2 regions of the Mycobacterium sp. NGS58 genome follow, and region 1 is predicted to be linked to the other one. Evidence: riboswitches for the same ligand, from Rfam matches in the RefSeq annotation. Region 1 holds a riboswitch; the other holds the start of a gene.
What was found. A riboswitch is a leader RNA that binds a small molecule or an ion and turns the genes downstream of it on or off. The one in region 1 is predicted to bind magnesium.

Region 1 (15,843 bases):
GCAATAGTCCAGTAACGGCAGCGTGACAACAGAAAGGAATCGTTAACATGAAATGCACCAAATGCCATGCGCCTCTGCATGATTGTCAAGGATGCAACGGGGGGCGCAGCAATCTCACCTGCAACAAGTGCAGCAATACGGGACTGGTCTGCAACACGCACGGTGGCCACTGGAAGTGACTCCTGGTGGTTCCCTGTAACTTCTGCGATGCCCCACCGTTGCAATGATCGCCTTGCCCGGATCGTCGGCTGGGATTGGAGTCCGATTTCTCAGCGCCGCTTCCGCAGGCCGCTGGCGAGTTCGGATCGCGTGAATTCCTCGCCTCCGGGCATCGACTGCGGTAGGTCGACGAGCATGCCGCGCAGCAGATCGAGCCGGAGCTGGTCGCGACTCCCATTGGCTAATGCCCACTGGATGCCGGCTAACAGGCCTCCCTCACGGCACAACTGCTCGACCTGTTTGGTCGCCGACCGCCGCTGCATAAGGCCGAACCCGCCACCGGCCCAGACTCCTACCGTTATGCTCTCCAGGTTCAGCAGGGCGGAAAGATTTTGGGCCGGGCCTTTCATGAAGCTCTTGGACGCGCGCGCTGCGTCAAATGCCAACACCCCGTCGGGGCGCCGGATACTGGCCACCTCGGCAGCGATCACCGCGGCGCCCCATTCGCCGGCCACATCGTGGGCGAGCCGGATCAGGGCGTCGCCCTGGTCGGGTAAGTCGTAGGCGGGAGCGGCGGGCTGTGCCGCGGGCGGGGTTGGCGCGCCGAAGGCTGAAACTGGTGCTGCGGCAGAGGAGTTTGTGGCGACGGTGGGTGTGCGGCCGAGCTTCGACTCGAGACTTCCCAATTTGGCACGGAGCTGGTCGGCGCGCTGGCCCGCTGTGTTCAGCACATCGTCGTCGGCGGCCCGTACCGCTATGCCGTGCGCTTGCGCCGTGGCCGTGACGCATTGGTTCACCGCCGGATCAGCCAGGGCCAGTGCCGCCAGGATGCCCGGTGACAGCTGGCGGTTGCGGCGGATTGCGCCCCGGTATTCCACTTCCGCGGGGATACGCATGTCGGCGTGCCGGTCGAGTTGCTCGTGGGCTGCCGCGACCACCATCGTGAGCAGCGCCTTCGAGAGCGCATCGAGGACCCGACGGCGGCCGGGGAACCACGGCACCGGAAGGGTGCTGATCTGGTGAATGAGGGCGTCAGACAACAGGTATTCGACGACATTACGCGTCCGGACCTCGGTGACCGATGCCCACTCGATCGCATCGTGATCAAACTCGATCGTGCGCTCGGTAATGGCCAGGCCACCGTATCGGTCAAGATTGCGCACCAGCCCGCGCGCCGCGGCCGGCATCCGAGGGTGTTCGGCGAGGAGGTCGCCGATCCCTATCGACCACCGACCACGTACCGGACCCGGGGGTGGTCGGCGGCTCGCAAGCAACGCACGAACGCGGCTGACCTCTTCAGCGACGTCGGCATCCGACGCCCCGACTTCGGCCTCGTCAGACTGCCGGCCGGCCGCCGGGGCCAGGTTGGCCGACAGTTGCTCGATGTGCTGCAGACCCGCTTGCGACGCCTGCTGCGCCACCTGTTTCGCCTGATCAGCAAGGCGCCGCCGAAAGCCTCCAACATCGGGCACAGATGACCTCCTGGTTTTCTCGCTGGGCGCTGTTGCCAGACACAATCCCAGCCTCTGGCACAAACTGCCAGTAGCCGAACATACGGCAGACGCTATCTCGCCGTTCAGCACTTCACCGAACTCGACGTACGAGACCGAGTGCGGCTCAGGGTGTGCGGTGCAGACCCATCCAGTTGGTGACGTCCCTAGAGGCGCTCTCGCACCCGCCTCGGTCGGGTGCTGCGTGGAGCCTTCCATTCATATGCCCATACGCAAGAGCCAGCGCCGATCCCGCAACCGGGCCGAAAGGGCTCGGGCCGCAACCCCAATCGGTGCGCGTAGAACGTCCCATAGGTGAACGGTGGGCGGCCGCACGTTTGGTCTGGGTGAAAACCCCACCCATTCGGCGCCAATCTGGTAATCATTTGCTGCGGCGACTGTTGCGTTCGGGAGTGACGGCCGTTTTTGCCCCAATTGTCAGGAGTGCGCGGATGGGCTCATGCCTATGGCGGTCGGCGCGGTGACCTGTCCGCGAGGTGCGGGCGGTCACCAGCGCAGCGTCGCCGCCGAGCACACAGGCTTGCGTTTGCCTACCTGTGTCGGGTTGGTGCGGGGCTGACCGGAAGGCTTCGAGCCTGTTCCGGTATCGATGTTTCAACGTATCTGAAGGTCTTCATGGAGATTTCGTTAGCTGTCATTGGTGTGGGGACAGTCGGTCTGCTGGCGTCGTTTTCTAGCGGCTTCGGCGCCGGGTTCAAATTCTTCCTCTTCTATGTGGCGGTTGCCGCGGTGTTGGGTTGGGTCCTGTCGGTGCTGGCGCGCCGCCAGAAGGATTCGTTAGTGGGGGCGAGAGCGGACGTCGTCACCGCGGCGGTACGGGAGACGTTTTCCGGCGTGGGCTGGAAGCAGGTCAATGGGGCGGGGACGCTGAATTTCCGGGCCCGCGGATTTGGTTTTGGCGGCTTCAAGGCCAAACCACCGGTGGTCTCGGTTCAGGTCGAGACGCAAGCTGACGGGACCACGCGGGTCAGCGTCTGGACATCGGAGTGGCACTCCCGGATGGGGATGATGGCGCTGTGCGACCGGGTGGTGTCGAAGAGGTTCCGGCTGGACCGCAAGCTGGCTGCGCTTTCGAATGACGGCCCGCTAGCCGCGGCCGGCCGCTACCCCGTCGCGGCGGATCCACGGGTGTCATCACCGCCACCCGCAGCAGATGCCAAGGCGGTCCTGGCCGATCCCGGTCTGCCCGCGGATGATCCGCGCCAGCTGGCACATCGCTTGTTGACCGCGGCCGGCCTGTCATTTCTTGTGTATGGACCCGCTGATGCCGGCGCGTGCTTCGATGCCTTTGCCGGCTTATCGCCGGTTTTGCTGCAGACCGAGCTCCAGGGCAGCAGTGAATGGCTGGGCGGGTTTTCCGGGCAGACCGGGTTTTATTGGTTGTGCTTCGAAAGCAGGTTTGGTTCGGCAATCGCCGTCATCGCGACGGCTGATGGCGATGTCAACTTTTCCACCGAGCACTTTGCGATGCGGCTACGCGAGCTGCGCGAACCATGGCAGTGGGGAATAGGAACCGTCGGCGGCAACGTCCCAGCCGGATTCGCCCGGATCATCGACTCGGCCAATATCGTTGATCTCCCTCGACTCCCCGGATTGCAACACCTCGCAGTGGAAGTGCCACCGCAACTGCAGGCTGACCTGCAACAGGCTGGCTGGGTCAAGGTCGGCGAGGACGGTTTCAAGATCGACGTCCCTGTGGATGCCAGCAGGAACCTGGCCGTATTCTTCAGCCCCTACAACGCTCAGTCGTTTGGGTTGATCGTGCCTATCGACAAGAACGAGTACGTTCCGGCCGAGGTCCGGACTCGATCCTTCGGCCGCTACCAATACGACGTGGTCGGAGAGATGGCGGTGTTATGCAGGCGCTTTCCGACCAGCGAACCAGCCCCTTCGGCTTACACTCTCTGGTCTGAGGCTCACGAGTTGGCCCGCTACACCCACCAACAGTTCGCCGGCGAATCACCCGACCTTTCAACGCCTCCCGCCAGTGTGGGGTCACCGACACCGCGTGGCTACGCCGACGCCCCCGGCGATGGACACATCGGTCCGCCAGTTGGTATCGGGAGTCGTGGATGGGGCACGCCAACAGAAGGAATCGATCGTCCGGGCGGTGTCTCGGCACCGCCGCTATATGCCGGTGCGCCGCTGCCGCGAAGCCTCAATCAGCGTCGCGGGTTGTTGATCGCTGCGGGATTGGCCGTCGTCATAGTCGTGGGGGCTATAGCGATGACATGGTCTGGCAGTAAATCGTCTCCATCGTCCAATGCAGGTATCGCGCTGACTGCGCCGACTTGGGGCCAGGCCAATGGGGCCTCGTCGTGCTCCGCTCTAGCGGCGTTGCACCCGCAATCGACCAGTTTCGGTCCCGAAGGTCTTGCCGTTTCGACAAGAATCTCGCCGAGTTGCTCGGGAGAGGATTTGTTGACCAACAACAGATTTCGCGTCACCGTGGTGAATGCGAACGGACAAGACGTCGCCTCGGGCATCTTTGACCTGGCGTCGCGGCCGATCGCCGTTGGCAGTGGCACATCGGTGACATTCACTTTCCCCGCTGGAACGTATTGGACAACAAAAGATTACCCTCCTAGTCAGCTGAGGATGACGGCCCACAAAGACGGTACGGATTATCAATCTTACGCCGCTGCGGCAAGCACCTCAGCGGTGACCGCCACCGAGGCGGGTACTCCGGAGACGGGACAGCCAGAGGCGGTCGCTCTGGCGGCGTTGCAAGACATCGCATCCAGCGATCGTGCCTACATCGACGCCCAGCTGTTGAATGCGTGGCAACCGCAACTGAGTTCGAAGCGTCAAGGCCTGGTTGCGGAAGGGGCCACCTGGGATGCGAGTGCCATCTTGCGCGAGCACATGCAGTTTCGGCAGCGATTCCCGTCGGCACGCCTCGTGTGGTCCGGCGACTGGCCCGTGTTCAGCGATCCTGCCTGGTGGATAACGGTGGCAGGGGTGCCTTTTGGCAGCGGCCCTGATGCCAATGGTTGGTGCGCCAGCCAGGGTTTCGACCCCGATCACTGCTTCGCCAAGATTCTGAGCCACAACATGGGGTCGTCTGGTACCACACTGAGCAGGAAGTAGCATCGCAAGTCCCGAACTGCCGGCGGCGACTCTATGGTGTCGAATTCAAAAATTTTAAGGATTGTGTATGGCCAACGCGGCCGCCTACGAGGCCAGTTCTTTGGACTGGGAAGCACTACGAGCTCTTGGGAAGCGCGCTGCCCGGGAGACACCGCTCACCCCGGACCCCAGGATCGTCTACTTTGACCGGAAAACGAATATCAATGTCGATCTGCTGGGCCCACATTGGGTGTTGGATCACCGATTCGAAAACTTTGACGATCGACGTCACGCGTATCCCGAAGAAGAGCATGACGAGCTCATCTATGCCCTGTTGCCCGACGGGGAGCTCATGTATGTTCAGATTCGCCAAACCTGCACCGTCTATTCGTATGGGAACAAATACGAGGACGATCACACCGTACGGCGGATGAATGAGTCTGACGTTCTAATCTTCGATTACACGACCAAATACTACGAATACGGATTTGAGACTGATTGCCACGTATGGGGCACCGGCGACCGCGAACGCGGTGACTTGCTGCACGATGCAAAAGGTGCCGGCCTATCGAGGCTTTTGGAAGCCGTTCGCACCGGCGAAGCCAAACTCCCCCTGGGCCCCTCGCAGTTCCACACTGCGAAGGCGCCACCGAAACCCCGTGCCGAAACGTCGCAACCCGCCACCGTGGCGACCTCGTCAGTGTCTGCCAATTCGCGAAGCGATGGTGACTTTCTGGCCACCCTGGCTGCCGGTGCGCTGGCAGTCACCGTTCTGGTGCCGTTTCTCATCGGACATTTCCTGCTGACAAAGACGTTCGTGCTCAAGCCGAATCCGGGGGTCTACGACGGGCAGGCCCGCGGAATCGCGGACCATTTCCTCGCGACGTATCTGGCCGGCCTTCTCCCTATCACGCTTGCTCTGGGGATATTTCTCGTCGCCCGCACCCCGTGGCACGGACGCACCGTGGCGGTCGCCGGTGGTTGCATCGCCTTGGCCGGATCACTGGTCGTGCTGTTGCCGATGGCCATGTCGAAGTGGAACGCGGCGGAGCAGAAAACGATCGCGAAACTGCGTGAGACCGCTTATCCCTTTAGCGGTCACTACTACAGCTGCGGCAACTGGAAGATCCACGCCGAGAACGGTGTTCATGACCCGGAATTGTGGCAAGTGTATTTGGGACAGGTGAAAGGCGCCATTGGCACAGGGTGCAATCAAGTGTGGGTGTATCGGGGCTGGCAGTCAGTCGCCTACTACGACCTACCTCTCGGAGATGTTTTCACCGGAGAGGCGATTGTGAACCACTTCGACTGGAAGCAACCCGTTCGCGAGCGCGGCACCGGGGACATATGGTCGCAGAATTCCACGACGGGCGTACCGATAGCAATGAATCCAATGGGTACCAACGTCGAATTGCCTACGGCGAACGGCCAAATGGTCGATTTCACGCTCGACGTAACCACCACCGACGGATTCAAACTGAAGCGACTTGGCGAACCAGATTGACAACGTGAAAGGAATCAATCATCTATGGGAATCTTGATCCCCTCCAAGGTCGGATTATGCTTCGCGGGAAAAGAGCGACCGGACAGCAGTTGGCAGACGCAGTTACCTGGGCCGCCACGGTTGAACCTCCGCTTGGCCAGCGCAAGCTGAAGTATCGCAAGGCGCCCGGAATCGGCGCAGGGACGATTTCTCAGATCGACCCAGCCAATGCCGCTCGAGAACATGGGCTCGATACACCGCCGGCCGTCGCTGTTGATGTGGACTTGTGCGGGGCCGTCGTAAGATTCTTGCTCAACGCGACTAACCAAGGCGCCGAAGCCATGTATATGTGTGTGTCCTTCCCGTTAGAGATCGGAACGCCGGCGGTCAACGGCTTCCCTTGGGCCGAGGCCCTCGCCGACCGAACCGCAGGCTTCCTGCGACAGAATGGGATCGACTCCGACATTGGGTTCATCAAGGCGCGGGGCTAGGAGATTCGCGACCATCATCCTTGTCCTCCGAACGGATTACAGACGGCGGACAGATGATGACCGCATGCTTAACCAGGTTTCGGACAAGTAATCGGTATGGGGAGGAAGTGCAAGTGACAAGCGATTTCCCGGCGGGGCTTAGTCGACAGACCATCGAGACGGTAATGGGTCTCGATCCGGCAGTCCTATCCTTCAACAGGGCGAACGATACGGGATCAATGTGGCAAGCAACGGTCTCGGTCGAAGGTGGTGAACCGGTAAACCTCATAATCGATAACGGGATAAATGAGATCTACCTTCAGGCGTTGGTCCGCCTCGACTACGACGAGATAACTGTTGCCGAGAGGAACTTACTCATCAGTGCCGCGATGGAGGCATTGGTGCCCTATGCCACAGTCGGTCTCACCGAGCTTGCAGGCGGCATCTATCTCCGCAGTGCATTCTTTGTCGATCATTCCACCGTGCACGCGTTCACGAACACACTGCAAGGTATCGCTTTGGCCTATGGGGCGTACCTGCGACAGTTGCCGATCACCGCTGAGGCGCTTCGAGGACACGACGACTGAAGACGTTCCCATCCGTCAAGCGTTTGACGAGGAAGCGACGGCGGTGCCACTATGGACCCCGCAAGCACCTCGGTAGGTGAGGCGTCTGCATGGATACAGGCCACTGACCCCGAACGTCGAGAGACGCCCCGGGTCAGGACAGCTCTTCCCGGACCCAAGGGTTGAGCCCAAGTGGCTTCTGGAATGTTCCGGATACGCCGTGCAGTGCCGAAGCTCCGACGAGAGGGGTGCGACCGGCGGTTTGTGCCGTCGGTCATTCTGCCTCTCGTTCAGGTGAATGTAGTGACACCCGCGTGTGTCCCGGCCGTGAGGAGGTGAGGGCGAGATGAGTCCCGGCGATAGTCCCTATCCGAAATCCGTCTTGTCCCGATCCGGTTCCGGCATTTCATTCACCGCCTGACCTTGCTTGGTCGCGCGCAGCTGAGACGCCCTGCCGACGCCGATCGGGCCTCCGTCAGGAGAAGAAATCATGGCTTTTGTTATCACGCACCGTTTTTCCACTGCTTCCCGGATGCGCGGACGCTCGATGCTGCGCGCGGGCCGGTTGCTGGCGAACAGGTTTCACCTGCAGGCCGGCCTGACCCCGCAGGAGCGGGCCAACCTCTACGTGTCGAGGATGCCGATCGCGATGGTCACCGCGTCGCTGGGCGGCCACGCGTCGGGTTCCGACCGCAACCGCCGTTGAACCGCTGCCGCGGCGGCGAGCGGCACAGCGCCGCCCGCCGCGGCAGGTGCGTTGATCGCCGCACCTGCCTCACCGCGCGGTGAGAACCGCTCGAGATAGCGAGGATTCGATGACATCGATCCACACCGGCGGCGGACGCCGCACCCCTTCGCCCGGCCGCACCGCAGACGCGCCGGAAGGCGCACGCTGCGAGGCGCGGCACCCGACCGTGCTGGATTCCGCACACGTCGGCGACATCGTCGGCGCATTCGGGCGGATCGGGCGCGACAAGGACGGGGCGTTCAGTGGACGTTGGCGGCGCCTGCGCACGCTGGCGGTCATCACCGGACCGGGACTGATCGTCATGGTGGGCGACAACGACGCCGGTGGCGTCGCGACCTACGCGCAGGCCGGCCAGAACTACGGCATGGGCCTGTTGTGGACGCTGGCACTGCTGATCCCGGTGCTGTACGTGAACCAGGAGATGGTGCTGCGGCTGGGTGCCGTGGCCCGGGTTGGGCACGCGCGGTTGATATTCGAGCGGTTCGGCAAGTTCTGGGGTGCCTTCAGCGTGGGTGATCTGCTGGTGCTGAACGCCCTGACCGTCGTCACCGAATTCATCGGCGTCTCATTGGCTCTCGGGTTCCTGGGTTGCCCGAAGATCGTCGCCGTTCCCGCCGCCGCCGTGCTGCTGTTCGCCGTGGTTGCCGGCGGATCGTTCCGCCGCTGGGAGAGGTTGATGTTCCTGCTGATTGCGGTGAATGTGCTGATCTTCCCGATGGTGCTGCTGGCGCGTCCGAGTCCGAAAGCGACCGTGGCCGGGCTGATTCCGCAGTTCCCCGGTGGACTCAACTCGACGGCGCTGCTGCTCGTGGTCGCGATCGTGGGTACTACTGTCGCGCCGTGGCAGCTGTTCTTTCAGCAGTCCAACGTGGTTGACAAGCGCATCACCGCCCGCTGGATTCCTTACGGCCGAGCGGATTTGGCCATCGGAATCGTCGTGGTCATGGTCGGTGCGACGGCGCTGATGGCCGTGGCGGCGTTCGGATTGACCGGCACCGCCGATGCGGGGCACTTCACCGATGCGGGCGCGGTCGCCTCGGACCTGTCGAAGCATCTGGGTCCCACCGTGGGGGTGTTGTTCGCGATCATCCTGCTGGACGCGTCGCTGATCGGTGCCAACGCGGTCGGCCTGGCGACAACCTATGCGGTTGGTGATGCCATGGGTAAGCGGCACTCGTTGCATTGGAAGATCCGCGAGGCCCCGCTGTTCTATGGCGGCTACGCGATACTGCTCGCGGTGTCCGCGGCGGTCTCGTTCAGCCCCGACCACATCCTGGGCCTGGTGACCCAGGGTGTCCAGGCACTGGCGGGTGTGTTACTGCCCTCGGCCACCGTCTTCCTGGTGCTGTTGTGCAACGATCGTGCGGTGCTGGGGCCGTGGGTTAATACGGTGCGGCAGAACATCATCGCGTGGACCATCGTGTGGTGTCTGGTGCTGCTGTCGCTGGCATTGACGGCGGCCACCTTCTTCCCCGGCCTCTCCACGGCCACCATCGAGGCAGGGCTCGCGGGTGGTGCGGTGCTCGGCGTCATCGGCGGTGCGGTGCTGATCATCGTGGGCGGCCGGCACCGGAACCTGACCGAGGCGGAAGCCATCGTGCGCACGCTCGGCGGCGGCCTCGACCCGGAGGAGGTCGACGAACTCGAAGACGCCGCGTCGCTGACGCGTGCCGAGCGGCGGGCCGTACGTCGCCAGGACCGGTTGAGCTGGCAGACCCCCACCCTCGCCCTGCTCGATCGCCCAACGATGTCACCGATGCGCCGGGCGGGGTTGTTGACCCTGCGAGGCTACCTGGTGGTGGCCGTCGCGTTCGTGATCATCAAGATCGTGCAGGCGGGCGTTGTCGGGCCGGCCGCGTCATTCTGAGTTGGTCGGCAGCAGAACGATTTTCCCGTGTGTGTGCCGCTGCTCGAGCTCGGCATAGGCGTCGGCGACCCGGTCCAGCGGGTAAGTCGCGGCGATGTCGAATTCGATGGCGCCGGAGACGATCAGGTCGGCCATCTCGGTGAGCACCTCGGGAGTCGAGGCTTCCATGCTGCCCTCGGTCTTGGCGCCCACTTCACCCGCCTTCTGGAACGAGATGATGGTGTCGATCCGCTGGGGCGCCACGCCGAGGTCGGCGGCGAGCTGGACGTAGTCCGGACCGAACAGGTCGATGAATGCGTCGATGCCGTCCGGTGCGGCGTCACGCAGCCGCTCGGCGAGTCCGTCACCGTAGGCGACGGGGATCACGCCATGCGCGCGCAGCCAGTCGGCGTTGCCTGGGCCCGCGATGCCGAGCACGCGCGCCTTGCGCAACACCAGAAGCTGCACGACCAGGCTGCCCACGCCGCCCGCGGCGGCCGAGACGGCGACCGTCTCGCCGGGTTGCGGCGCCACCGCGCGAACGGCCGCGTAGGCGGTCGCTCCGACCACGTATAGCGAACCCGCTGCCTCCCAACTGAGTTGGGGAGGTTTGCGGATCAATTGGTTGACCGGCACCGCGGTGTGGGTGGCGTGGCTGGACCGGCGCATGCTGAAGCCCAAGACCTCGTCGCCGACCGAGAACTCGGTGACCCCGGGGGCCACGGCGGTGACGACGCCGGCCAGATCGCTGCCCTGGCCGGAGGGAAAGCTGGCCGGGAACATCTCGTGCATAGCCCCGACCCGGATGCCGGCTTCCCCGGGGTTTATCCCGGCGGCACGCACTTCGACGACGACCTCACCCGGGCCGGGGGAGGGCATCTCGATGTCCGCGACGTACAACACCTCGCGTCCCCCGTATTGGTCGAACCGTACTGCGCGCGCTGCAGCCGTCATACCGATCTCCTTTTAACGCGAGGATGCTCCGACCCACGCCAGCATAGGCACGTCGAAGTGCTACCCACCGGGCGCCGAGTGGGCATATGTTCGTAGCAGCGAGCTTCACACCATTCGCCGGCGGCGTCGGGAGCCGCGGTGACAGCCGGATACCGATGACACGTGGAAGGAACGTGCGTGGAAGTTGATCGGATCGGCATCGCCGGCTGGGCAGTTGCCATCGTCCTGGTCGGCGCCGCGAGCGCCGGATGCGGCACCGTTGACAAGCCCTCGTCGCCGTCGTCGAGTTCTCCCGCTCCGACCAGTTCGAGCGCGGTCACCGGCCCACCGTCGGGCCAGCCCTCGGACTACGGCTTTCTGCTCATCAAGCCGAACGACGTCGGTGGCGGCCTCACCGCGCCGCAGTCGCCCTTGCTCAATCCCAACAATGCGCCCGGCGTTGCCCAGCTGTTCGCCAACGCGGACAGCAGCCATCGGCTGTGGGACACCATCGTCATCGCCGCCGATCCGCCGGCGGCGGCCGCCGAATTAGCCTCCACCCAAGGCAGTTACAACGGCAAGGTGAGCGGTAGCTGGCAACCGCTCGCCGTCGGCGCCAACGGGGTTACGATTTCGGGTACCTCCCCGGACAACTCGCAAGCGATGACGGTGTTGGTCTTCACTGAAGGCAAAGCGCTGGTCACCCTGGAATTCGACACCCCGCCCAACGAGCCGATCGATCCGGCCGTCGCCCTCGACATCGGTCGCAAGCAGGATGCCGCGATAAAGGCCGGACTACCCGCCTAGCAGCAGCCTTTACACCAAGCCCAGCAATCGAAGATCCGCGACGTACTTGTCGATCAACGCCGCTGACAGATGCGGAATGTCTTCGCCTGCACCGATTTTTGCCGCCCGCACGGCGCCGCGGAACACGTCGGTGGGTGCGGGCGCGCCACGCAGCGGAGTCTCAGGCTTACGGTAGGCGTCCAGCAACGCCAGCACCGAGTGCTGGCGCTGCTTGTCCGGCAAGGCCCGGAGGGCGGTGGTGAACCGGTCCAGCCATTCGTCGTAGTCGTCGATGCGCCGGATGTCGTGCCCGGCGGCGATAAGCCAGTCGACGAACACATCGAGCGAGATGCCGTCGTCATGTGGGTTCATGACGTCGAAGGACCGATAGGCGGCGGAATCCGCGGGGGCCGTGGCGACCCGCTCACCGAGTGTGGCAACCGCTTCGGCCACGAAGTCGGCGGGCAGCCCGTCGTAATGGGCGACCGCCCGGTGTCCCTGTGGATCGGTCTGATAGAAGGAGACCGGCGCGATACCGGTAGTCAGCAAGCTGAATATCAAGCGGGTGAACGCATCGGGCACGTTCAGCTGTCCCGCATACCGGCTGTGCGCCAGGATCATGTCGGATCGGAAGACCGCGACGGGCAGGCCGCACAGGTCGTGCGCCTCGCGCAGCAACACCTCGCCGGCCCACTTGCTGTTGGCGTACCCATTCGCGTAGCTGTCGTCCACGGGCCGCAGCGCGCTGACGGTGCGGATGTCGCCATCTTCGGCGAAGGTGGCCGGGTCGACCGACAGGGCCACCGCGACCGTCGACATATATGTGACGGGTTTGATTTGCGTCGTTATCGCCAGGCGAATCAACTCGGCGGTACCAACCACATTGGGGCCGAAAAGTTGGTCGTAGGGCAGCACGTGGTTGACCAGCGCGGCCGGGTGGACGATCAGATCCACACTCCGCGCGAGGCGCTCCCAGGTGGCTTGTTCCAAGCCAAGATTCGGCTCGCCGATATCGCCGACGATGACCTCGAGGTGGTCGGCGGCCAGCGTGCGAAACCGCTGCAGCAACTGTGGATCTCCGCTGTCGAAGACGGCCTCCAGTCGTTCGGCCGCGGCTGTGGCGTCCGCGGCGCGGATGATGGAGATGAGTTTCCCGTCGGTTTCGGCAAGCCGTTCGAGCCACTCCAGGATCAGAAAGCGGCCGAGGTATCCGTTCGCGCCGGTGAGTAGAACGGTGTTCGGCGTGCCCGTCGCGCGCGGCAGCGCCGGCGCCTGGGCCAGGGTCGTCGCGTCGATGAACTTGTCCAAGGTGAGGTCGGCGGCACGGACCTGCGTCGCGCCCCGGCCGTGCACCGTTGCGAATGTTGGCCGCCGCGACCCCGATTCACGCTCGTTCTCAACGAATTCCGCGAGCTGACTCAGATCGGTTGCCGGACCGGTGATCATTCCGACCGGCACCTCGACATCGAAGATGTCGCGCAGCAGGTTGGAGAATGTCAGCGCCGACAGCGAGTCGCCGCCGAGCTCGATGAACAGGGCGTCGGGGGCCGGTGGTCCGCCGGCCAGGCCGAGCAGCGCCTCGGCGGCGCGGGTGAGGGTGAAGATCACCGGCTGGTCGGCCGCGCCTTCGCGCAAGGCGCGCAGCTCGGTGATCCGGTTTTCGGCCAGTTCCGCATACAGCTGTTCGAGCCGGGCGCCGTAGTGCTCTTTGAGCTTGGGCCGCAGCAGCTTTCCCACCCCGGACAGTAGGCCGTTGTCCTCGCTGAACGGCTCCGTCTCGACCACGAAGTCGACGGGCACCTCGTAGGATTGCAGCTCGGCGAGCTTGGCGGACTGGCGCAGGGATTCGCCCAGGGCGGCCTTCAGGCCGTCGGCGTCGCCGGCGAACTTCTCCGCGGCATCAGCAGTCGGGACGACAACGGCCAACAGATAAGGCCGTTCGCTGTTGCCGTAAACGAAGATCTGGCGCACCAGGGCGGCGCTGGAGAACACCGCTTCCAGGCGTGCTACGGCGACGAACTCGCCCTGGGCCAGTTTCAGCACGTTGTTGCGGCGGTCGACATAGGCCAGCCGGCCGGACTCCAGCTCGGCCATCACATCACCGGTGCGGTAGTAGCCCTCGGCATCGAAGGCGTTCGCCGTGACATCGGGCCTTTTGAAGTACCCGGGTGTGGCGGTCAGCGACTTCACCAGCAGTTCGCCTCGCGGATAGGGCTTGTCGGTGAGGAAGTAGCCCAACTCGGGAACGTCGATGAGCTTGTAGTCCAGCACCGGCGGGTGGGTGATCCGACCGTCCTTCGTCACCATGCCCACCTCGGTCAGCCCGTAGCCATCGAGAACGTGGACGTCCAAACAGGTTTCGATGAAACCGCGCATCTCGGCCGCCAGCGGCGCCGTGCCGCAGAAGGCGGTCACGATACGTCCACCGAGGACCTGCTCGCGCAGCTCCGCCCGCGCTTGCTCCTGCGCCGCGGCGACGTCGGCACCCGCGACTTCGAGTCGATCGACCGCACTCTGGTAGCGCTGGTAGAGCATTTCCGCCACACGCGGCACCAGCCCCATCTCGGTGGGGCGCACCAGATTCCAGTCGTCGAACAGGGTCGACAGGTCGCTCTCGGGAACGAAGTAACTGGTGCCGCCGGCCTGGAACGCCGTCGACAGTGGTATCCGGCCGCCCAGGTGATTCAGCGGCATGAAATTTACGTTGATCACCGGGGTGTCGGTGAAGTCGGGCATCAGCTCGGTGGTCCACAACTTGCTCAGCATCCGCTCGGTGTACATGGCGCCCTTGGGCAATCCCGTGCTGCCGGAGGTGTACATGATCATGGCCAGCCGCTCGTCGGTGTCGCCGGTGAACATCGGCTCCGGCGGCAGGGTCCGCCCCCGTTCGATCACGTCATCGAGGGTCTCGATGGTCACGGCGATGCCGGTGCTCGCCAGCTTCGCCTGCGCGCGAACGAGGGCGTCGCGTTGCTCGTCGACCTCGGGCCGGTAGTCGAAGACTATGACCCGCCGCACCGACGAACTGCCCAGTGCCGCTTCGACGGCGAGGTCGAGATAACCGACACCGGCGGCCAATGTCGAGGGCTCGACCTCTTCGACGATCGGCCTCAGTCGTGCGGCGGTTGCGTTGTGCTGCAGCGGCACCGCCACCAGGCCGAGGTAGGCGCAAACCAGGTCGATGGTGAGGTATTGGGCGCTGGCGAAACCGACGGTGGCGACAATGTCGCCGGGCGCAACGGGATTGGTGGCGTCATGTCGCCATGCGCTCGCGATGGCGCGGACGTTGCTCCACAGTTCGCGGTAGGTCATGGTGTCGAACCGCGGCAGCAGTTGCGCGCTGGTTCGGCCGGTGGCGGGGTCGCTGCTCAACGATTGGGCGCGCCAGCCCAATGCGGGGCGATCGGCGTAGCCTTCGGCGAAGATTTCCAGAATCTGCGGCAGCCGAAGGCCGGGTTCGCGTGCCGCAAGCTGCAGGGCGGGATCGGGCTTGGCGGCGCGAAACTCTTCGTCGTGGGCATCCAGATCGCGGATGCGGTCGGCTACCCGTTGGCGGGCCGCGCTGATCGGGCCTGTAGAGCTAACTTTCGCGTGCTTCGCCTCATCAGTCATGGCCCGCCTCTCGTTCAGATCGTTCGTCTACCGGAACGAACCCCCGTAGGCCAGACTTCCGCCCAATGGTTGTGACAGTCGTCACACAACCACGAACGATGCGTGACGGCGAACCCGGACAGTGCCGAAGATGCAGCGGTGGCGCTCAGGCCACTACCTGAATGGGGTCGCCGACGTTCACCTCGTTGAAGTACCAGGCGGCGTTTTCGGGGCTGAGGTTGATGCAGCCATGGCTGACGTTGGCGTTGCCCTGGGAATCAACCGACCACGGGGCCGAGTGGACATAGACGCCGCTCCAGGTGACGCGCACGGCGTATGAGGCGGTGATCTTGTATCCCTCGGGGGAGCTGAGCGGGATGCCGATGGTCCGCGAGTCCATCACCACGGTGCGCTGCTTTTCCAGCGCGGTGAAGCTGCCGATCGGGGTTGGCCTGCTCGGCTTGCCCATCGACGCGGGCATGGTGCGCAGCACCTCGCCGTCCCTGCTCACGGTGAAGGTGTGCTTGGAGATGCTGGCGACCCCGAGCAGCGCCTCGCCGGTGTCGAAGCCCGTCGTCAGGGCCTGTACCCCGACCGACACGTGGGCGTGGGCGGGCCAATACTGGTCGGGCACCCACTGCACGACGGTGCTCTGGACCCACTGGAAGTGGCCCGGGGTGC
Region 2 (15,843 bases), on a different contig from region 1:
AGGCGCCGGCGGGGGTCAGCGAGGCCGACGTCGTCGTGCTGTTGCAGGCGTTGTTGGACCGGCATGCCATGCTGCGGGCGCGTCTCGAGGACGATGGCGCCGGCGCTTGGTCGCTGCAGGTGCCCGAGGCGGGTTCGGTGGACGCCGGCGAGCGCCTGCACTCGGTAGACATCCTCTCCGAAGAAGCGCTGATCGGAGCGCGGTCGCGGTTGAACCCGGGCGCCGGGGTGATGCTAAACGCCGTGTGGGATGGCCCCACCGGGCGGTTGGTGGTGATCATTCACCACCTGGCCGTCGACGGCGTGTCCTGGCGGATTCTGTTGGAAGACCTCAACATCGCTTGGGCGCAGCACCATACGGGTCAGCCCGTGGCGTTGCCTGCCGGCGGGACATCATTTGCCCGGTGGGCCTCGCTGCTGGCTGAGAACGCTCATCATCCGGAAGTCGTGGAGCAGACCGCTGCCTGGCGCCAGGTCGCGGAGTCTGCCCCCGCCACGCTGCCGGCGGTGCAGCCTGCGCTGGACACGATTGCCACCGCCGGACTGTTGTCGGTGGAGCTGGATGTCGAGACAACCGGAATGCTGCTCGGTCAGGTGCCGTCGGCGTTTCATGCCGGAGTGCAAGACATCTTGCTGATCGCGTTCGCTTTGGCGGTGGCGGAGTTCCTGGGAACGGGAGCCGCGCCGATCGGCATCGACGTCGAGGGTCACGGACGTCACGAAGAACTGGCCCCCGATGTGGACCTGTCGCGCACCGTGGGATGGTTCACGGCCATCTACCCGGTGTCGCTTGCAGTGGGCGGGCTGTCGTGGGCGCAGGTGGTGGCCGGCGAGGCTGAACTCGGAGCGGTGATAAAAAACGCCAAAGAACAACTCCGCGCCCTCCCCGACCCGCTGAGCTACGGTCTGCTGCGTTACCTGAACAGCGATGTGGACCTGAGCGAGTTCGACCCACCGATCGGTTTCAACTATCTGGGGCGGTTGGGCGGCCCGGCGACCCAGCTATCCGATGATCTGTGGCGGGTCAGCGAGGATGGCTTGTCGTTGACTGCCGCCGCCGCCGCGGTACCCATGTCGTTGGCGCATGCGTTGGAGCTCAACGCCAGCACCGTGGACACCGACGCAGGCCCGCGTCTGCACGCCAATTGGACGTGGGCGCCCTCCGCGCTAAATCGCGACCAGATCAGCCGCCTCGGTCAGTTGTGGTTCGACGCCTTGGCCGGTATCTGCGCCCATGTGAGTCACGGCGGGGGAGGGCTGACCCCCTCCGATGTGCCGTCTGCCCGACTGACCCAGCAGCAGATCGACACATTGCAGGCGGAATCCCGCATCGCTGACGTTTTGCCGTTGACTCCGCTGCAGCGCGGACTGCTGTTCCACGCCAGAGCCGCTCAGGACAGCGACGACGACGTCTATGCGGTGCAGCTCGACGTCGCCGTGACCGGCCCCCTGGACCGCAGCCGGTTGCGCCAGGCGGTGCAGGCGGTAGTCAACCGGCATCCGAACCTGGCGGCCCGCTTCAGTGAACAGTTCGACCAGCCCGTCCAGATCATCCCGGCCGACCCCGTGGTGCCGTGGCGCTACGTCGAGCTGGACGGCGACGCCGACGTCGACGAACACATCCAGCGGGTATGTGAGGCCGAACGCGCCGCGGTCTGCGACCTGGCCGACCAGCCCGCCGTCCGCGCCGCTCTGATCCGCACCGCAGCAGACCAACACCGTTTCGTACTGACCAACCATCACATCGTGCTCGATGGCTGGTCGACACCGATCCTGCTGGGGGAGATCTTCGCCGGCTATCACGGCGAGCGCCTGCCGGCACCGGTCCCTTATGCCAGATTCTGTGCGTGGCTGGCGGATCGGGACCGTGCCGCCGCCCAAGATGCCTGGCGTGAGGTCCTCGACGGTTTCGAGGTGCCCACGCTTGTGGGTCCGCCGGATCGGTTGGGATTGGGACCGCGAGGCGCAGCTTCGTTTGCGGTGCCTGAGGAGACCACGCGGGCCCTCAACGAGCTCGCGCGCTCACACCAGACGACCGTCGGCACGCTGTTGCACGCCGCGTGGGCGCAGCTGCTGATGTCGATGACCGGCCGGCGCGATGTGGCGTTCGGCACGGTGGTTTCCGGTCGCCCCGCCGAACTGGCCGGTGCGGAGTCGATAGTGGGCCTACTGGTCAACACCGTGCCGGTGCGGGCCAACATCACTGCGGCGAGCACCACCGCGGACCTGCTCGACCAGCTGCAGAGCGCGCGCAACGACACGCTCGACCATCAGCATCTGGGGCTCAGCGACCTTCACCGCATCGCCGGTCACCGACAACTCTTCGACACCGTATTCGTGTACGAGAACTATCCCAAGGGCACCGCGGGGTCATGGGGCGAGCAGCAGTTGACGATCGCCGATTTCCGCGATTACTACCATTATCCGCTGACGGTCCAGGCCGGGCCGGGCCGCGAATTGGACCTGCGCGTTCAATTCCGCACAGACGTGTTCGACGTCGAGGACATCGAGGCGCTGATCGAGCGGCTGCAGGGTTTGCTGGTGGCCATGACCTCCGATCCGACGCGGCCGATAGTGTCGACGGGTCTGCTGGACGACGGCTGGGTCCGCCGAGGCGGATTCGCGCCGTCGTCGAACACGATGGTGGCCGAAGCCGAAAGACACGACAACGGCGACGGTCATCACGCGCCGGAGACCGTGGTCGAGCAGATCCTGGCCGACATCTACACCCAGGTGCTGGGGATAGACCGCGTCGGGGCCGAGGAATCGTTCTTCGACCTGGGTGGAGATTCGCTGTCGGCGACGAAGGTGATCGCTGCCATCAACGCCGCTTTCGACAGCCGCGTCTCGGTGCGAACCCTGTTCGAGGCGCCGTCGGTGCGAGCGCTGAGTCGGCGCTTGGGCGCTCATGCCGGGTCGGTGGACGAAGTTCACGACGGAAGCCAGGCCGGCGACCGCTGACAACGCGTCGACGGCCGCGCGCGCCGGCGAAGGTCGTATCTACAGCCGAGCGGCGTCTACCACATCAGTGGCACTACGCGATACCGAACCTTCTGCCTGTACTCGCGGTATCCATCCAGCTGTTCCTCGAGGAGCCTCTCCTCGTCTCGGATGCGCACGGCGAGCACGATCAGATGCGGTATGACGAACACGAGGCCCCAGTAGGAACCGAGCGCGAGGGGCACGCCGATCATCATGATCACGTTGCCCGTGTACATCGGATGGCGCACGAGCCCATAGAGACCAGTGGAGGTGAGTTTCTGGCCCTCTTCCACTCGCACGGTCGCGGCCGCGTAGCTGTTTTGAACAACCACCAACATCACCACACCCAGCCCGGCGGCTACCAGCGCATCACCGATCAGGCAGACCACCGCGGGAACCGACGACCACCCAAAGCGATGGTCAAGGGCACTGACCACAAGCGTTGCCGTCAGCGACACCCACACGCCGCCCATCACGAACTTCTGTACCGTTCGCGACTCCGCCCCCGGGCCCCCGCGCATCCGTCGCTGCAGCGCAACGGGATTCGTCCGCAACAAGTAAATACTGGGAATCCACGCCGAAATGGCATACACCGCAAGGAACACCCACGCTTGCCAGTAGTTCACCGTGAATGCCGCCAAGAAGAGGATCAAGCCGAACACGCCCGGCTCAATCAGGCCGAATACCAACATCTTAGGAATGGTCTTCAAAAATCTTCCTTACCCTCCGTCCGGTGCACCACGCTAACAGCGCACACACGCGGCGCCGGAAAGCCGCCGCTCCCGGGCGCACCACCGATTGCCAGCGGCCACGACAGCGGCGCAGGGCTGACACTACCGTCGGCCGTCTGAAGGATGTACGCGATTGGATAAAGGGCGAGGGTTCAGCAGAGCTGGAGCGGCCCGTTCGGCCGGCCTCGCGGTGGGCTCCCGGGCTGCCTGACCAACAAATGAGTTGAGCCCAGCGATTTACAGCAACGTCGGCCTGCGCGTGCGCGTTTGCGGTACCGTAGCCCGCTATGGCGGGGGGTTCCCATCGGCCCAGAGCGGGCACCATCTCGCTGGACGACATAACTCGCAGGATCAGCGGACCGGACGACCCCAGTGATTTTCACGCTGATTCCGAGACGGCGTATGCGCCCGGAGAACTCCCTCGGGGCCGGTTCATCGCCGCGATCGTCGCACTCGGCAGCGCCGAGTTGATGGCCTCGATAGAGCTCACGATCGGGATAGTGGCGCTTCCCAAGATCCAGAATGAGCTGAACTTGTCGAGCGCCGGGCGAAACTGGGTTGTCTTCGCCACCCTGTTGGCCTGCAACGGATTGATATTGATCGGCGGTCGTCTCGGTGACACGATCGGCCGCAAGCGCGCCTTCCTCATCGGCACGGTGCTCTCCACCGTCGCATCGGTGATGTCCGCGGTCGCGTGGGACGAGGGCAGCCTCGTTGTGGCGCGGATGTTGAAGGGTGTCGCTATCGCGATACTCGCACCGACGTGCTTGGCGCTGGTCGCCACGACGTTCCCTAAAGGCCGGTTACGCAACGGAGCGATGGCCGTGTTCACGGCGATGGGGAGCGTCGGCTCGGTGCTGGGCCTGGTGGTGGGCGGGATAATCACCGAAGTGTCATGGCGGCTGGCGGTTTTCGTGACCGCACCGATCGGGCTGCTGGCGCTGTATTTGGCCCACATCGCGCTTCGGGAAACCCAGAAGGAGCGGATGAAGCTCGATGCGACCGGGGCTGTGCTGGCCACGCTGGGCGTCACCGCGGTGGTCCTCGGCTTCTCGATGCAGTCGGGGAAGGGAGTGCTGTCGGCCGCCACCATCGGGGCGGGTGCGGTGGCTCTGGCGGCTTTCGTCGCGTTCGCCGTGGTCGAGCGCAGGGCGGAGAACCCCGTCCTGCCGTTCAGCTTGTTCACCGACCGCAATCGGCTTGCCACGTTCGCGGCCTTGTTTCTCACCGGTGGGGTGATCATGACGCTCATGCTCGTGGTCACCGTGTACGTGCAGGACATCATGGGCTATAACACGCTCCAGTCCGGTCTGGCCTTCATCCCGTTCGTCATAGCGGCGGCCGTCGGGCTGGGCGCGGCGTCGCGGCTGGTGGTGTCGTTCCCGCCGCGGGTGGTGGTGATCGGCGGCAGCATCCTGATGTTCGGCGGCGCGCTGTACGCGTCGAATCTGCACCGCGGTGTCCCATACTTTCCTGACCTGGCGCTACCGATCATCGTCGCGGGCGTCGGTACCGCCCTGATCGTGGTGCCGCTCTCGCTGTCGGTGATCGCCAGCGTCGGCCCCGACCGCATCGGCCCCACCTCGGCCATCGCGGTGGTGCTGCAGGGACTGGGCGGGCCGGTGGTGCTGTCCGTCATCCAGGCCGCCATCACCTCGCACACGCTGGCCCTGGGCGGCATCAGCGGCCCGGCGAAGTCCATGAATGCCGCCCAGCTGCATGCGCTCGACCGCGGCTATACCTATGGTTTGCTGTGGCTCGCCGGGACGGTCGTCCTGCTGGGGGTGGTGGCGCTGTTCATCGGCTACAACCCGCAGGAAGTGGCGCGGGCGCAGGAAGCCAAAATGGCCGCTGAACTGTAGCTGGCGTCGCGCCTTCCGCGCCGCGACGAACGCGGGCCGGCGGCGGGTGGACCACCGCCCGCCCAATTTGCCCTTTTCGAACATCCACTGCGACGCCCCCGGTAATCTCAGGCACGTGTTTGAGACGTCCATTCCGGATGTGTTGCGTGAGCGTGCGAGTTTGCAGCCCAACGATCCAGCGTTCACGTTCATGGATTACGAGCAGGATTGGTCCGGAGTTCCCGAAACCCTGACCTGGTCTCAGCTGTACCGCCGAACTTCGAACGTTGCGCACGAGCTCGGCCGCAGCGCATCCAGCGGTGACCGCGCGGTGATCCTGGCACCACAGGGGCTCGAGTACATCGCCGCATTTCTCGGCGCATTGCAGGCCGGGCTCATCGCAGTGCCGTTGTCGGCCCCCACGGGCGGCGTCCACGACGAACGCATCGACTCGGTCCTGCAGGACACGTCGCCGTCGGTCATCCTCACCACATCCTCGGTGGTCGGCAATGTCGCCGAGTATGTCGACGCGCGCAGCGACGGTTCCAGTCCGTCGGTCATCGAGATCGACGCCCTCGACTTGGATTCCAGAGCGCCGTCCGACGGCGGCGGCAGCCGGTCTGACACCGCCTACCTGCAATACACGTCCGGATCGACGCGCCGGCCCGCCGGCGTCATGATCTCGTACGAAAACGTACTGGCCAACTTCCAACAGTGGGTGCAGGCCTACTTCGCCGATTCCGGCATGGACATGACTGTCGTGTCGTGGCTGCCGTTCTACCACGACATGGGGCTGATGGCCGGAATCTGTAAACCGGTCCTCGGCGGAGTCCACGCAGTGCTCATGAGCCCGGTGGCTTTCCTGGCGCGCCCCGCCCGTTGGATGCAGCTGATGGCGACCCATCGGCGCGCCGTCACGGCGGGACCGAACTTCGCTTACGAGCTGGCGGTTCGGAAAACGACGGACGAGGACATGGCCGGGCTTGATCTCGGCGACGTGCTGGCGTTCATCAGTGGTAGCGAACGGATACACGCGGCGACGCTGCGGCGATTCTCCGAGCGGTTCGCCAAGTTCAATCTGGACCACACGGTGCTTCGCCCCTCGTACGGACTGGCCGAGGCGGTCTTGTATGTGGCGACCAGCGCGTCGGGTCAGCCCCCGCAGATCGCCCGCTTCGATTCCGATGCGTTGTCCGCCGGACGCGCGGAGCGTTGTGCCGGCGGGGGGACCCCTCTGGTCGGCTATGAGCTGCCGCCGTCGCCGCTAGTGCGGATCGTCGATCCCGAGACCACCATCGAGTGTCCGGAGGGGACGACCGGTGAGATCTGGGTGCACGGCCACAACGTCGCGTCGGGTTATTGGGGCAAAGCCGAGGAAACGCAGGAAACGTTCCGCGCGAAACTCGTTAGTCCGTCCGCCGGTACACCCGAGGAGCCGTGGCTCCGGACCGGCGATCTGGGGTTCCTCTCGGATGGCGAGCTGTTCGTCATGGGGCGGATCAAGGACCTCCTGATCGTCTACGGGCGTAACCACTCTCCCGACGACATCGAGGCGACGATCCAGGAGATCACGCCTGGTCGCTGCGTGGCGATCGCGGTTCCCGACAAGGAGACCGAAAAGCTGGTCGCGATAATCGAATTCAAGCGGAATGGCGATTCCGCGGAGGTCGCGGCGGAGAAGCTGTTGGCCGTCAAACGCGAAGTCGCCTCGGCGATATCGAATTCGCATGGGTTGGGCGTGGCCGACCTCGTTGTGGTAGCTCCCGGTTCGATTCCGATCACCACCAGCGGCAAGGTCAGGCGAGCGGCCTGTGTCGAGCAGTACCGGCAGAATCAGTTCGCCCGTTTGGACGCTTAGGCGGCAACCCGAACCGACGTCGACCGCGTTTGCGCGAGCGCGTGGGATGCTCAGACCATGACAACAGCCCGTGTCCCGGGACTGCCGCCCGGTGAGGCCAAAGCCGCCGCCGACGAAGCCGCCGTGCCCGACTACATGGCCGAACTCAGCATCTTCCAGGTGCTCCTCAACCATCCGCCGCTGGCGCGCGCAATCAATGACCTGCTCGCCACCATGCTGTGGCACGGAGCGCTCGACCCGCGGTTGCGTGAATTGGTAATCATGCGAATCGGCTGGCTCACCGCGTGCGACTACGAGTGGACGCAGCACTGGCGCGTTGCGTCGAGGCTGGGTGTGGCCCCCGACGACCTGCTCGGCGTGCGTGACTGGCAAGCGCACACCGAGTTCGGCCCTACCGAGCGCGCTGTGCTGGCCGCGACCGACGACGTGGTGCGCGACGGTGCGGTGAGCGCCGAGAGCTGGGCGGCCTGCGAACGTGAATTAGACTGCGACACAACAGTTCTCATTGAGCTCGTCACCGCCATCGGCGCGTGGCGGATGGTCTCGTCGATCCTGCACAGCCTCCAGGTCCCGCTCGAAGAGGGCGTGTCCAGTTGGCCGCCGGACGGCCTGCCGCCGGCACGCGCCGTAGCCGATTGACATTTCAATCCGTAGCTCTTTAGCGTCGGGCGATGAGAACCAGGGTCGCCGAGATGCTCGGAGTCGAATTCCCGATCTGTGCCTTCAGCCACTGTCGCGACGTGGTGGCGGCGGTGACCAACGCCGGCGGCTTCGGGGTCCTCGGTGCCACCGCGCACAGCCCCCGGCGCCTGGAGACCGAGCTGGCCTGGATCGACGAGCAGACGGGGGGCAAGCCCTACGGAGTCGACCTGCTGCTCCCCCCCAAATACGTTGGCGCCGAACAGGGCGGCCTCGACACGAAACAGGCCCGCACCCTGCTGCCCGACGAGCATCGCGCGTTCGTCGAGGACCTCCTGGCCCGCTACGGCGTCACCGCGCCCGCCGAGGAGTCGCCCGGCTCAAGGGGAGCGCTGAGCATCTCGCCCAAGATGTACGAGCCGCTGCTCGACGTCGCTTTCTCCAGCAACATCCGGCTGATCGCCAGCGCACTCGGGCCGCCCCCGGCGGACGTCGTCCAGCGGGCGCATGACCAGGACGTGCTGGTGGCCGCGCTGGCCGGCACCACCCGGCACGCGCAACGGCATGCGGCCGCGGGCGTCGACCTGATCGTCGCGCAGGGCACCGAGGCGGGCGGTCATACCGGCGAGGTGGCGACGATGGTCTTGGTGCCCGAGGTCGTCGATGCCGTGGCGCCGGTGCCCGTCCTCGCCGCCGGTGGCATCGCCCGTGGTCGGCAGATCGCCGCGGCGCTGGCCCTGGGCGCCGAGGGCGTGTGGTGCGGTTCGGTGTGGCTCACCACCGAAGAAGCCGAGACGGTACCCGTGGTCAAGGAGAAGTTCCTGGCCGCCAGTTCGTCGGACACGGTGCGTTCGCGCTCGATGACGGGCAAGCCGGCACGGATGCTGCGCACGGCCTGGACCGACGAGTGGGAGCGCCCGGAAAACCCGGATCCGCTCGGCATGCCGTTGCAGACCGCGCTGATCACGGAGCCGCAGGTGCGGATCAACCAGGCCGCCGCCCACCAGGGCGCCAAGGCGCGTGAGCTGGCCACTTACTTTGTCGGGCAGGTGGTGGGCTCGCTCGACCGGGTCCGCCCGACGCGCTCTGTGGTCCTCGACATGGTCGACGAGTTCATCGACACCATCGGCCGGCTCGACGGCCTGGTCGAGAAGTGATGCCGGGCGGATCGACAACGGCGCGGCACTGACGTTCTCCTGACGGCTGTCGCGGCAAATGCCCAGGTCAACACGGCCAACCTGGCCGAACGCTGTGTGCACCCCTAATGATTGCGTACAGAATCTCCGACACGCTGTCGAGGGATTTGACCCCGTCATACCCGTCGTGCATGATCGGTCCGGTAAGCACCTCGTTAGGTGAGGCGTCTACACGAATACAGGCCACTGACCCCGAACGTCGAAAGACGCCCCGGGTCAGGACAGCTCCTCCCGGCTTAAGGGTTGAGCCCAGGTGGCTTCCTGGCCCGGAATGTTTTCCAGGCCAGGACACGTCGTGTGGTGTCGAAGCTCTGACGAGAGGGGTGCGGTTCTCCGACGGTCGTCGGGTTCTGCTCCTTTGCTGCGCATAGATTGCATGCGATCCGCGCATGCGTCGTGACCGCGAGGAGGTGAGGGACACATGAGTTCTAGCGATAGTCCGGACCGAAGTCCGAACTGTGTTTTGTCCCGATCCGGTCTCCGGCGCGACCTTCTCGGCTGAGTCGTCGCAACGCTAAGTCGTTATCGGCCAAGCGTTCTCCAGATCACACGGGACGGGACACATCAGTCCAATCAGTCCCCGTTGGATCTCCCCTCTAGGAGGCGAAAATGACCGCAGCTTTCTACGACGAAGTAACGACCGTAGCGCCCGCCCGCACGTTGACCGTGGTGCGCGACACCGACACGTTTCCGGCTCCGGCTCCGGCCCCCGTGGCCGAGGCCCGTCGCCGGGCCGACCAGCCGGCGTTCGGCGCCGGTGGCGACCCGCTGGTGGACGGCGCCGCCCGCCTGCTGAGCGTCCCGCTGCGTCACGTGTACGCCGCGCTGTGGCGGGTTGGCGTCCTCGAAGTGCGGGCCTGAAAGCCGGACTTCGATGGACGTCGAGCAACGCCTGCTCCAAGGGTCGCTTGGGCGCAGAGGTAGCTCTGCGCCGTGGCGACCCCGTGGAGTGCGCCCGGATTTGCGGGTCTTCGTAGAATCGTCTTACTGGCGTCGATCCGGCCATCACCGGGGAGCCTTCGGAAGAACGGCCGTCGGCGGCTCAGTAGAACCGAACGGGTAGGCCCGTCACAGCCGTCATCGAGTGGCCACGCGAAAGCGCGGCAAGCGGGGTGGTACCGCGGCGCTCGCGCAGCCAGCGCGTCGTCGTCCCCGGTTTGCACCGTGGCACAGGAGACAACGCGCATCGTGACCGACACATCCGGCCCCGAAGCTGACCTCGATGCTCAGCTCGTGGACTCCGTCGAGGCGTACCCGAAGCCGGGGGCGCCCGACTTCCCGGCGCTCGAGCTCGGGGTGCTGGACTACTGGGCCCGCGACGACACCTTCCGGGCCAGCATCGCGCGGCGTGACGGCGCACCGGAATACGTGTTCTACGACGGGCCGCCGTTCGCCAATGGGCTGCCGCACTACGGACACCTGCTCACCGGCTACGTCAAAGACATCGTCCCGCGCTACCGCACCATGCGCGGCTACAAGGTGGAGCGCCGCTTCGGCTGGGACACTCACGGCCTGCCGGCCGAACTCGAAGTCGAGCGCCAGTTGGGCATCACCGACAAATCGCAGATCGACGACATGGGCATCGCCGCATTCAACGACGCCTGCCGCGCCTCGGTGCTGCGCTACACCGACGAGTGGCGGGCCTACGTCACCCGCCAAGCGCGCTGGGTCGACTTCGACAACGACTACAAGACGCTCGACCTGCCCTACATGGAGTCGGTGATCTGGGCGTTCAAACAGCTGTGGGACAAGGGCCTGGCCTACGAGGGCTACCGGGTGTTGCCGTACTGCTGGCGCGACGAAACCCCGCTGTCCAACCACGAATTGCGGATGGACGACGACGTGTATCAGAGCCGTCAGGACCCCGCCCTCACGGTCGGATTCAAGGTGGCCGGCGGACCGCTGGACGGGGCCCACCTGCTCGTGTGGACGACGACGCCGTGGACCCTGCCGTCCAACCTCGCCGTCGCCGTCAACCCCGACGTGACCTACGTCGAGGTCGAGGCCGAGGCCAAGCGTTTCGTCCTTGCGCAACCGAGACTGACCGCCTACGCGCGCGAGTTAGGAGACGAACCGCGTATCTTGGCCACCTATCTCGGCGCCGACCTGCTGGGCACCCGCTACCTGCCGCCGTTTCCGTATTTCATGGACACGGCAGACGCATTTCAGGTGCTGCCCGGCGACTTCGTCACCACGGAGGACGGCACCGGCATCGTGCACATGGCGCCTGCCTACGGCGAGGACGACATGGCGACCACCGACAAGGTAGGCATCGTGCCGGTCACTCCCGTCGACTCCAAGGGCCGCTTCGACGGCACCGTGCCGGATTACCAGGGGCAGCACGTCTTTGACGCCAACCCGCACATCATCCGCGACCTCAAGAACGGCAGCGGCCCGGCCGCGGCCAACGGCGCGGTGCTGCTGCGCCACGAGACCTACGAGCACCCCTATCCGCACTGCTGGCGCTGCCGCAACCCGCTGATCTACCGGGCGGTGTCGTCGTGGTTCGTCGCGGTCACCGAATTCCGCGACCGCATGGTCGAACTCAACCAGCAGATCACGTGGTACCCCGAGCACGTCAAGGACGGTCAGTTCGGCAAGTGGCTGCAGGGTGCGCGCGACTGGTCGATCTCACGAAACCGCTACTGGGGCAGCCCGATTCCGGTGTGGAAGTCCGACGACCCCGTATACCCGCGGATCGACGTGTACGGCAGCCTGGACGAACTCGAACGCGACTTCGGGGTGCGGCCGACCAACCTGCACCGGCCCTTCATCGACGAGCTGACCCGGCCGAACCCCGACGACCCGACCGGGGCCAGCACGATGCGGCGGATCCCGGACGTGCTCGACGTGTGGTTCGACTCGGGGTCCATGCCCTACGCGCAGGTGCACTTCCCGTTCGAGAACTCCGAGTGGTTCGACAGCCATTATCCCGGCGATTTCATCGTCGAGTACATCGGGCAGACCCGCGGCTGGTTCTACACGCTGCACGTGCTGGCGACTGCGCTGTTTGACCGCCCCGCGTTCAAAACCTGTGTGGCACATGGCATCGTGCTGGGCTCCGATGGCCAGAAAATGAGCAAGTCGCTGCGCAACTATCCCGACGTCAGCGAGGTGTTCGACCGCGACGGCTCCGACGCCATGCGCTGGTTCCTGATGGCCTCGCCGATTCTGCGCGGGGGCAATCTCATCGTCACCGAGCAGGGCATCCGCGAGGGCGTGCGCCAGGTGCTGTTGCCATTCTGGAACGCCTACAGCTTCCTGGCCCTCTACGCGCCCAAAGTCGGTACGTGGCGCACCGATTCGACACAGGTGCTCGACCGCTACATCCTGGCCAAGCTCGCCGAGCTGCGCGACGACCTGACCAACGAGATGGACACCTGTGATATCTCGCGGGCCTGCGAGCAGCTGCGCCAGTTCACCGAGGCGCTGACGAACTGGTATGTGCGACGGTCGCGTTCGCGGTTCTGGGAGGAGGATGCCGACGCCATCGACACCCTGCACACCGTGCTGGAGGTGACCGCGCGGCTGGCCGCGCCACTGCTTCCCTCGGTGACCGAGGTCGTCTGGCGCAGCCTCACCGGCGAGCGGTCGGTGCACCTGACCGATTGGCCACAAGCCGGCGAGGTGCCCGCCGACCCGGGCCTGGTCGCCGCGATGGACCAGGTGCGCGAGGTCTGCTCGGCCGCATCCTCGTTACGCAAGGCAAAGAAGCTGCGGGTGCGGTTGCCATTGCCGAAACTGACTGTGGCGGTGGACGATCCACGGCGACTGGAGCCGTTCGTCGATCTCATCGCCGACGAGCTCAACGTCAAGAGCGTCGAGCTGACCGATGCGATCGACACCTACGGCCGCTTCGAGCTCACCGTCAACGCGCGGGTGGCCGGGCCGCGGCTGGGCAAGGACGTGCAGGCGGCCATCAGGGCGGTCAAGGCGGGGGAGGGCGTCGTCAATCCGGACGGCACCCTGACCGCCGGACCCGCGGTGCTGCAACCCGAGGAATACAGCTCACGCCTGGTCGCCGCTGACCCGGAATTCACCGCGGCCCTGCCCGACGGGGCGGGCCTGGTGGTACTGGACGGCACGGTGACGCCCGAACTCGAGGCCGAGGGGTGGGCCAAGGACCGGATCCGCGAGCTGCAGGAGCTGCGCAAGTCGTCGGGGCTGGATGTGTCCGACCGGATTTCGGTGGTGATGGCGGTGCCCGGTGAGCGCGCCGACTGGGCGCGCACCCACCGCGACCTCATCGCGGGTGAAATCCTGGCCACCAGTTTCGAATTCGGCGATCCGGCCGACGGCGCCGAGATCGGTGACGGCGTGCGGGTGAGCATTTCGAAGGCCTAGCCGCGCGCAGAAACTAGGACCGCAGTGCCCGGTGGGCATGCGGCCAGAACGGCATGCCCACCGCCACCGTCGCCCCGGTGGCGATCACACCGACCGCGACGTCGACGCTCTTGCGACCATCCGATGCCCAGTAGACGTCCTTGAGGTCCAACAGCAACGCCAGCTCGTCGACGATCATGGCGTTCGCGGCGCCGTACGCCACCGCGGCCGCGGGATGCCGCCGTTGCCTGTCGCTTCCGCGCAGCCCCACACCGGCGACGGTCGCCAGCATGCCGATGCCGATGTTGTAGTGGTGAAAATGCCTGCCGCCCACGGACATACCGCCACCGGAGGGTCCATGGCCGGCGCGAATCCAGTGGGTGAGGCCGCGCAGGCCGGCGAAGGTGAGGGTGAACGACGCCCAGGCCAGCACCGTGGTTTGCTCGGCGGGTTCCAGGCGCTCGTTCCACTGATGGCGCAGCCGCGCCCATCGCGTCGAGGGCGGCGCGCTCCCGGATGGAGCGACCGCGTCGCCGGGCCGGTTCTCCATTATTTGACCGCTCGCCAGCGCAGCCGGCCTGCGCGAACTTCGACCTCGACGCGATCAAACCCCGCCGCACGCAATCGATCCGGCAGGGTTTCCGGTGCCACCGTGTTGCAGGTGTCACGGAAATGCAGGATCCGGAACCGCAGCGAGTTCACGCTGTCGCTGCCCGCGAACACGCCCCCCGGGCGAAGAACCCGGAATGCCTCGGCGAACAACCGGTCCTGCAGCTCGGCGGTGGGGACGTGATGCAGCATGGTGAACGACAGCACCGAGCTGAACTCGTCCGACGGCAACCCGGTGGCGGTCGCGTCGCCGTTGATGATGCGCGCCCGGTCGCCGTAGAGCCGCTGCAGGCGCTCGGCCATCGGCGTGTCGATCTCCACCGAGGTGAGCCGCTGCGTCCTGTCCACCAGCACCCGCAGGATCGCGCCGTAACCGGGCCCGATCTCGAGCGTGTTGTCGCCCAGGTCCACATCGGCGAGCGCCCACGGCAGCAGGCCCTCCTCGACCGCCTTGGCCCAGTGCTTCGAGCTGCAGATCCGGCGGTGCGCCAGGTTCATGGCCATGACGAAAACGTTAGTCCAACTGGCCCTTCGTGTGGGCCCTAGCATCGAGTGAGTGGAGTCGCGGTGGGTGCTGCACCTGGATATGGATGCGTTTTTCGCCTCCGTCGAGCAACTCACCCGCCCGACGCTGCGCGGGCGCCCGGTGCTCGTTGGCGGTGTGGGCGGGCGCGGCGTAGTGGCCGGGGCCAGCTACGAGGCCCGAGTGTTCGGGGCGCGTTCTGCCATGCCCATGCATCAGGCCCGCCGGCTGGTCGGTGTGAGTGCGGTGGTGCTGCCGCCGCGCGGCGTGGTGTACGGGCTGGCCAGCCGGCGCGTCTTCGACACCATCCGCGCCGTGGTGCCGGTGGTCGAGCAGTTGTCGTTCGACGAGGGTTTCGGCGAACCCGCCCAGCTCGTCGGAGCGTCCGCCGCGGACGTGGCGGCGTTCTGCGAGGACCTGCGGCGACGGGTCCGCGAGGAAACCGGCCTGATCGCCTCGGTGGGCGCCGGCTCGGGCAAGCAGATCGCCAAGATCGCGTCCGGACTGGCCAAGCCCGATGGCATTCGGGTGGTGTGCCGCGAGGAAGAACGACTGCTGCTGGGCGGGCTGCCGGTGCGCCGGCTGTGGGGGATCGGGCCGGTCGCCGAGGAGAGGCTGCATCGTCTCGGCATCGAGACCATCGGCGAGCTGGCCGCGCTGACCGAGGCCGAGGCGGCCAACATTCTGGGCGCCACGGTCGGGCCGGCGCTGCACCGGCTGGCGCGTGGCATCGACGACCGCCCGGTCGCCGAGCGCGCCGAGGCCAAGCAGATCAGCTCCGAGTCGACCTTCGCCGTCGACCTGACCAGCCTGGAACAGTTGCGTGAGGCCATCGAGCCGATCGCCGAGCACGCGCACCACCGCCTGCTGCGCGACGGCCGCGGTGCGCGCACGGTCACCGTCAAGCTGAAGAAATCCGACATGAGCACGCTGACCCGGTCCGCGACGCTGCCCTATGCCACCACCGAGGTCGCCGCGCTGGTGGGCACGGCCCGCCGGCTGCTGCTCGATCCACGCGAGATCGGCCCCATTCGCCTTCTCGGGGTGGGCTTTTCGGGTCTGAGCGACGTGCGCCAGGAATCGCTGTTTCCGGACCTGGAACTGCCGGAGCCGCAATCGGATTCGTCGTCCGTGGAGACCGC

Region 2: another riboswitch for magnesium. It lies ahead of AC5Y4H_RS19455 (Rv1535 family protein); the one in region 1 lies ahead of AC5Y4H_RS11110 (hypothetical protein).

Annotation. Positions count from the first base shown of each region.
Region 1 covers NZ_JCALCO010000009.1:90,275-106,117, forward strand. The annotation lists gene AC5Y4H_RS11085 (hypothetical protein) at 270-1,631, opposite strand; gene AC5Y4H_RS11090 (hypothetical protein) at 2,286-4,760, shown strand; gene AC5Y4H_RS11095 (hypothetical protein) at 4,828-6,243, shown strand; gene AC5Y4H_RS11100 (hypothetical protein) at 6,300-6,713, shown strand; gene AC5Y4H_RS11105 (hypothetical protein) at 6,827-7,279, shown strand; M-box (ykoK) riboswitch at 7,341-7,513, shown strand; gene AC5Y4H_RS11110 (hypothetical protein) at 7,749-7,964, shown strand; gene AC5Y4H_RS11115 (NRAMP family divalent metal transporter) at 8,074-9,873, shown strand; gene AC5Y4H_RS11120 (NADP-dependent oxidoreductase) at 9,865-10,806, opposite strand; gene AC5Y4H_RS11125 (hypothetical protein) at 10,984-11,592, shown strand; gene car (carboxylic acid reductase) at 11,602-15,183, opposite strand; gene AC5Y4H_RS11135 (L,D-transpeptidase) at 15,329-15,843, opposite strand, start outside.
Region 2 covers NZ_JCALCO010000021.1:95,530-111,372, reverse strand. The annotation lists partial or broken gene AC5Y4H_RS19485 (condensation domain-containing protein) at 1-2,960, shown strand, start outside; gene AC5Y4H_RS19480 (methyltransferase family protein) at 3,017-3,691, opposite strand; gene AC5Y4H_RS19475 (MFS transporter) at 4,000-5,574, shown strand; gene AC5Y4H_RS19470 (AMP-binding protein) at 5,690-7,411, shown strand; gene AC5Y4H_RS19465 (carboxymuconolactone decarboxylase family protein) at 7,469-8,050, shown strand; gene AC5Y4H_RS19460 (NAD(P)H-dependent flavin oxidoreductase) at 8,083-9,207, shown strand; M-box (ykoK) riboswitch at 9,391-9,576, shown strand; gene AC5Y4H_RS19455 (Rv1535 family protein) at 9,856-10,107, shown strand; gene ileS (isoleucine--tRNA ligase) at 10,435-13,590, shown strand; gene AC5Y4H_RS19445 (hypothetical protein) at 13,604-14,119, opposite strand; gene AC5Y4H_RS19440 (class I SAM-dependent methyltransferase) at 14,119-14,682, opposite strand; gene AC5Y4H_RS19435 (DNA polymerase IV) at 14,735-15,843, shown strand, end outside.